3 regions of the Bacillus sp. Marseille-Q1617 genome follow, and region 2 is predicted to be linked to each of the others. Evidence: riboswitches for the same ligand, from Rfam matches in the RefSeq annotation. Region 2 holds a riboswitch; each other region holds the start of a gene.

Region 1 (2,268 bases), 270 kb from region 2:
TGTTCCATATCTTGCACATGACGAAATCCGTCTCCACCTGCCCCTGCTGGTTTTTAAACTGGCGGTTGACGGCCACGGTTACATTGAGGACCGACCTGCCTTCCATCGTCTTCCTCGTTTCGGGATCCTTGGTCAGCCGTCCTACAAGGGTTACTTGATTAATCACCTTCGTTCTTCACTCCTTTCTCTTTGGAATGATTTCATCTTACACCCCTTCTTTCAAGCTTGTAAAATCGTTAATTTCCGAAATTCAAAACCAAAACAGCCTTAGATTCGGTAAATTCGTCTAGGGAGATTTTCGATTTTCGTCGCAAAATAAGGCCAAATATCGGAAATCAGACTTTTTTAACACAATTTGATATTAGGGATTCTTTTCACGCTGTGATATAATTTTTTTAACAATACCTATTTATAGGAGATGTTCGTTCATGAAAACCTTTAAAGTGATTTCACTGCAGGTAGTTGATAATGATGAACTCCAGGATTTTGAAATTGAGGACGGTTTGATCATCAATAAAGAGGATGAGAAGAGGACGTGGCTTGTCGAAACATATATGCCCCAAGATCACATTGAGTTTTTCCAAAAGGCCCAGCAGAAAAAAAGCGACTTGGAAATACAGGTCGTCATTTCCCACAAAGCAAATGATCCTGCCGCTTTCATGACATCCATACGCTGCATCAAGAAAATGAACGGCCGCATGAGTATTTTATTTGAAGGAAAATTAAAGAAGCAGCGGAACGAATATGCCGAGCTTTTATTGGACGACTTGCTTCAAAGAGGATATTCCGGTGAGGAACTGATGAAAGAATTCCGCGAGAAGATGGTATCCAAGCCGCGTATCCCCGCAACATCAAAACCGAGCGTCTAATTTTACGTGAATATGTAAACTTCTTGTAGAGTACCCGTTGACGGTTTGATATAATTACATTATCGAAACGATTTTATAGGCAGGTGTCCGCGATGATCGGGGAAAGAGTGAAAAAGTATAGACAGGAAAAAAGAATGTCTATGACAGAGCTGGCTGAAAAAGCTGGGGTTGCTAAGTCATATCTGAGCTCCATCGAGCGCAACATTCAACAAAACCCATCCATTCAGTTTTTAGAAAAAGTCTCTGCCGCTTTGGGAATCTCGATGGACGCGTTATTGCATGATGAATCCGAAAACACAGCAGTTGACCGTGAATGGATCAAGATTGCAGAGGAAGCGATGGATTCTGGAATAACGAAAGAACAATTCCGTGAGTTTATTGAATTTAATAAATGGAAATTGGGCAACAAATAAGTCTTGCAGGTTCTGCAAGACTTTTTACGTTAAACCACTTTATATTCTTCAGCTGCTTTTTTACTATGATTTTGTAAATACTCTCTAATTTCATTCTTTGAAATCCCTGCATCCAATGCCTGTTTAACTAGTTCAACCCATTCAACATCAAGTTCACGCTTCATCAATACCATTCCTCCCAAAATACATATATGTATTTCAGGCAATCCAGCCATCTTAGCCGTCCAATGTGCAATTAGTTATGTATATTACCTTTTTTCCACATCTTCTTACCTTAGATCTGTGACTTTGCGTCCCTGCTTTTCAGCAGGTTTGCCTTTGTCTGACTAGCTCCTTAGAACTATACCCATTATACTAATGAACAACCTTCAATTTTGTTGTTTTTTGTCTTTTCTGACAATTATTTTTACACTTTTTTCCTACATTTACTGTTATTTTTTGACAAACGATTAATCATTTTACTAAAAATAGGCTAATTGATAAAAGAAACGAAGAAACTTGTGTCGAATTACTGCGAATTATTACACCTTATGTTAATGTGGTAAGCTTCTAATTTCTTCTTTAAGGGAAGGACTTTTTCATTAATATTCTGGAAGGTTTTGGAGTCGTAAAAAGGATGATCAGTTAAGTCATTTCCGCAGGATGGACAGATCCATTGACCATATTCGGTGCTGCTAAATGATGGTCGCGTACATCGGGTGCAGATTTTTCTATACATACTATACCTCATTCCTTTCCCGAAGGTGGTTTTCTGCTAGCTTAAAGTTTGATGCTGCCATTACGTTCTTCTTACTTTTGGTATAAAGATATAAGCTCATACCTGTTATCAATAGTGCTATCCCCGCTACTAAAATCTTATAATAAATTGTTCCTGTATATGGTAAAACACCATTTCCATCGACCGGAAGTGCAGCCCCCATTGGCCCTTCTACAAAAAAATTAAATTGAAATTCCGTCGATAACCCCTGAAATTCGTTTCCGAGTTC
Region 2 (2,268 bases):
GCAGTTTGGATGCTTTGTGGTGTTGAAAAAGATGTCCGTGTCCTTGCATGGTTGGTCCCTCCGTTTTGTTGGTTTGTTTAGGTCTGAATAGTCAGTCCATCGAAGAATAATCGGTTTATTCCATTCTTTTCACTTTTACGGATATATAGACCGTTTGGGCAATAATCGGTCTGAACTAAGATACCCTCTTATGTATGTAAGTATGATGCTTTTCTCCACACCAATCAAGTAGATTGACTTCTTTAACGTAAATTTCAATTTAGTAATTTAGAACTATTACTTTATCTTTAATACGATTAACGGGATAGGACAGGCAGTCGATAATAAGGAAAAGATGGAAGTCCGGGTTTCTGTTGAAAACGGCATACTTCCTTAAAAGGAAGGACGCATAGCTGCGGATTTAGGGCGGATTCTATCATTACCGCCAGGATGGCCGGGCCGCCAACAAAAGATAAAGGGGATATCACAATGACATTTGAAGAATTGCAAACGATTAAACGTCATATAAGCAGGTTACATGCATTGATTGAATTGAGTAGCGATGAACAAAAGCACGCAGGTGAGTATATCCAGCTCATATGCTCTTTTTTGCGCATTCAGCCTAAAGAAGCTTACTTGCCAATGATGGAAGTGATGACAGTGATCAAGTATCAAAAGCCTGCTATCTTTCAATTATTGAAACATCATGGTGAAAGAGATCACCATTTTGAACTGCTCACTAACATCACAATGGATATTCGTACGGCTGAAAAGAACCTGGAGCATTGGCTATCGAAGTCTGCATAATGGAGGATTGATCTTAACGAAGGGTCAATTTAAAATAACAAAAAAACCGGCGGTCAAAAAAATTGGACTTCCGGTTTTATTATATAATTGCCCTCTCATTTGAACTAGCTTTTTGTGAACCCTTCAGTGCTTCTAAAATAAGCAACAAGTAAAATCCCGTGTTTCCGCCTCTGCGATCGATCAGCTGGATGTCGTCTACGATTCTCTTAACCTCTTCACAGCCCAGCCTGCTTAATACCATATCGCTGATTTCTTCCGCAGTATAGGAGCTGTACTTCTTCAAAGAGGAACGATTTCTCCTGCAAAAACTTCTCAATTGTCTTCTTACATCAGAAGTATTTATTTGTTCCATCTTGTAATCTCCTTTCTGTTTTCAGATGTTTGCCTGCCTGCAGTGACCTTGGGCTCTATAAAAAAATAAGCCCGCCAAAAAGAATGGCGGGCTAAATGAAACTGTCAGTTGGCGACAGCGTTCATTTATGTACCAATCCTTTTCGGTAGCCCGGCGGTCATAGTTTTAAAAAAACGTTAGATCCGTGGCTTTGCGTCCTAATCTTTCGAATTAGTTTGCCGTTATCGAAGGTTGTTAAATAGTTCAAATGATATAAATTAGTTTCATCCACAACAATACTATAGTACCAGTTACCAGCAATAGAGGAAAGAGTTTTTGTGCAAAAAACTTACTTTTTCGACATTTATTTCATTATACATTATAGCGTATGATTTGTAAGGGTCGAGGATTATTCTTTTATGAATATTAGAATAGAGAGAAGTATTTTGTAAACTATTATCCAAAAAAATCCTGCCATAAACATATGGCAGGATTTTTCATAGACTACTATTCTATTAGAAATTGATATATTGGCGCGGGTTAACAGAGTTTGATTTCGACGCATTCCATGAACCTGCATGAAGTTCAAAGTGTAAATGCTGACCGAAGGAATAACCTGTGTTCCCCATGTACCCGATTTGCTGTCCTTTGTCTACAGGCTGTCCGCTGCTTACTGATGAAGAAGACATATGGGCATAGACTGTAGTAAAGGTTTTTCCGTTAATCGAGTGAGTGATGTATACAACGTTACCGTAGCTTGAGCTGTATTGGCTCTTGATGACATATCCATCTGCTGCTGCAACGATTGGAACACTACCTCGTGCCGCGACATCGATACCATAGTGGTAACGAGGCTTGCCGTTCAATGTATCCCAGCCGTACTCAGTTGTGATAGCACCGGATGCCGGTCTTGTCCAAGTTCCGGAACTAACAGGCGTGCTCGGTGCCGGTGCTGCAGTAGAACCGCCGCTGCTGCTCGTGCTAGTTTGAGCTTGAGCTGCTGCGCGTTTCGCAGCTTCTGCTTCTGCCTGTCTCTTCTTCTCAAGTTCACGCTGGCGGGCAAGTTCTGCTAAACGTGCCTGCTCTGCCTGGATTTCACCGCCGATTTGCTGTTCCATTTTCGCTAACGCATTTGATTCTTTTTCAAGGTC
Region 3 (2,268 bases), on a different contig from region 2:
ATATGGAATGCCCTGGCGGGTGCAGAAACAACGACAGGAAGAAACGACCGGCGAGTGGAAGCCATTCCGTTGGAGTGCCTGACCGGTTTAAAGAAATAAGGGGAAAAGGTTTGCTGAATTAAAAGGTTTTTTCCTGCAGGTAAAGAGGAAATATATAAGGAAGGAATTAGATAAGGATGTGAAATGATGAACTACACACCTCTGCCTCTCTCTTTTTACGAAAGGCCGACCTTAGAGCTTGCTCAATCGCTCTTAGGTTGTGTGCTCGTAAAGGAAACGGAGGAAGGAATTGCTTCAGGCTATATCGTGGAAACTGAAGCTTATCTGGGTCCTGAAGACAGGGCCGCCCACAGCTTCGGCAATCGACGGACAAAGCGGACGGAGATTATGTTCCATGAAGCAGGCCGGATATATACATATTTGATGCATACCCATTGCCTGGTCAATGTGGTATCCGCTGAAATCGGGGTGCCTAATGCCATCCTGATCAGGGCGGTCGAGCCGCTTGAGGGTCTCGACTTAATGGAGGAAAGAAGAAAAGGACATCCGATGAAAAACTGGACGAGCGGCCCCGGTAAATTGACGAAAGCTTTAGGGATTACCATGGAGGACTATGGAAGATTTTATACTGAGCCGCCGCTTATCATAACAGAGGGATATACCCCATTGGAAATTGCTTCAGGAAAAAGAATCGGTATTGATAACACCGGGGAAGCAAGAGAATATCCATGGCGTTTTTGGGTGAAGGGGAATCCATATGTATCCAGATAGCGGTAACGGATTCTAAATTTTCAAATAAATAATGAAAAAATACTCCCAATGTACTAGTTTTATGGTATATTTTACTTATTAAGATTTTTTTCTACATAAAATGATAAATTTCGCATATTGGGAGCTGTGAACCTGAATGATAGATGGGCGCTTACATTCTGGGGAGCTAGTAGCGCAACCGACCACATACGAACGTATTCATACGTTCTTTCATGTGGTCTTTTTTGTTTCAAATAAAGAATTCCATTCCAAAAAACTTACGATAAGAGAGTACAGGGGTTTTATGAATATATTTACGATTTTTCAAGATGACTTTATCTATCATGATTATCAGCCATTATATACAATTGATCACTGTCAATCGCTTTACGGGTATGAAGCTTTGCTGCGGAATATCTATAAGGAGAATCCAGAGACGCTTTTCCAGACGGCCATGAAGGCTAACATTTTGTATAAGCTTGATACCCTATCGATTTCAAAAGCGATTGAGGGGTTCTTGCATAATCAGAACCAGAATGGAAAGCTGTTCTTGAATGTGTATGTGACCACGCTCTTACACCCAAGCTTTCATAAATACTTCGACCATCTCATGGAGACCTATCCTGAACTCTCTGGACGGCTTGTATTTGAGCTGAATGAATCGACTTCAGATGAGCTCTGGCAGAATCCCTTATTACTGAAGGCTCTAAAGAATCTTAAACAATACAATGTTTTATATGCCATTGACGATTTTGGACAAGGGACTGCTTCTATAAAAAAGGCCATCGAATTCGAACCGGATATCATCAAGCTTGACCGCTATTTTGCAAAAGATTTAGCTGTATGTGAAAGAAAACAGCGTTTTATCTCTTTCTTTCATCAATTCTACGGCAGGGATACACTCATCATATTAGAAGGAATAGAACAAGAAGAAGATATGCTTGTGGCAAAGGAACTTGGCATCACGATTGGGCAGGGCTATTTTCTCGGCCGTCCGAGTCGGCTGCTGGCATGAATAATGAAAGATAGGGATGCTTGGTTATATTCATGACTGAGTGTCCCTTTTTGTTATGCTTACATTTTTCCATGAGCCGGTTCCGCTGCTTACTTGAAATTGAATTGTTGTAATTGAAATAAAATTGAAAAAATTTACAACATCAATTAAACTGAAGAAAAAAAGAAAAAGGGGATTACTATGAGATTTTGGAGGTTTCCGCTTAAATTCGTGTTCTATTATTTTCTTGGATTTCTCGGGATCATTGCCATCAGCGTTGCTCCACAAGCAATGAGAGAAAGGGGCCTTTATAACTTCATCGGGTATTCCGAAGAAGTTGTTAAGTTTTTCTTTGCATTTTGGGATAAAGAAAATTGGAGTTATACATATAAAGGATATACGGAACATTTCATGGATATGCTGTGGGATCCTTATCTGTATTCTTTACAAGTATTAGGCGGGGCTTTGGCGATCGGACTCGCAGTCGGGTTTATTTTGACTGTCATCACGGTATTTCTTCCCCG

What was found. A riboswitch is a leader RNA that binds a small molecule or an ion and turns the genes downstream of it on or off. The one in region 2 is predicted to bind cyclic di-GMP.
Region 1: it holds a riboswitch for cyclic di-GMP, as region 2 does, so the genes downstream of both, HWX64_RS13365 (anti-repressor SinI family protein) here and HWX64_RS14540 (hypothetical protein) in region 2, are expected to answer to the same signal.
Region 3: it holds a riboswitch for cyclic di-GMP, as region 2 does, so the genes downstream of both, HWX64_RS00550 (EAL domain-containing protein) here and HWX64_RS14540 (hypothetical protein) in region 2, are expected to answer to the same signal.

Annotation. Positions count from the first base shown of each region.
Region 1 is NZ_CAHJXM010000002.1:361,618-363,885, reverse strand. Features, by position in the region: gene HWX64_RS13380 (single-stranded DNA-binding protein) at 1-166, opposite strand, end outside; gene HWX64_RS13375 (YwpF-like family protein) at 429-869, shown strand; gene HWX64_RS13370 (helix-turn-helix domain-containing protein) at 962-1,282, shown strand; gene HWX64_RS13365 (anti-repressor SinI family protein) at 1,312-1,446, opposite strand; cyclic di-GMP riboswitch class I at 1,481-1,609, opposite strand; gene HWX64_RS13360 (TasA family protein) at 2,002-2,268, opposite strand, start outside.
Region 2 is NZ_CAHJXM010000002.1:628,419-630,686, reverse strand. Features, by position in the region: gene HWX64_RS14550 (class I SAM-dependent methyltransferase) at 1-49, opposite strand, end outside; cyclic di-GMP riboswitch class I at 352-446, shown strand; gene HWX64_RS14545 (hypothetical protein) at 469-786, shown strand; gene HWX64_RS14540 (hypothetical protein) at 866-1,138, opposite strand; cyclic di-GMP riboswitch class I at 1,280-1,368, opposite strand; gene HWX64_RS14535 (murein hydrolase activator EnvC) at 1,633-2,268, opposite strand, start outside.
Region 3 is NZ_CAHJXM010000001.1:90,396-92,663, forward strand. Features, by position in the region: gene HWX64_RS00540 (P1 family peptidase) at 1-99, shown strand, start outside; gene HWX64_RS00545 (DNA-3-methyladenine glycosylase) at 187-771, shown strand; cyclic di-GMP riboswitch class II at 882-963, shown strand; gene HWX64_RS00550 (EAL domain-containing protein) at 1,055-1,765, shown strand; gene HWX64_RS00555 (ABC transporter permease subunit) at 1,946-2,268, shown strand, end outside.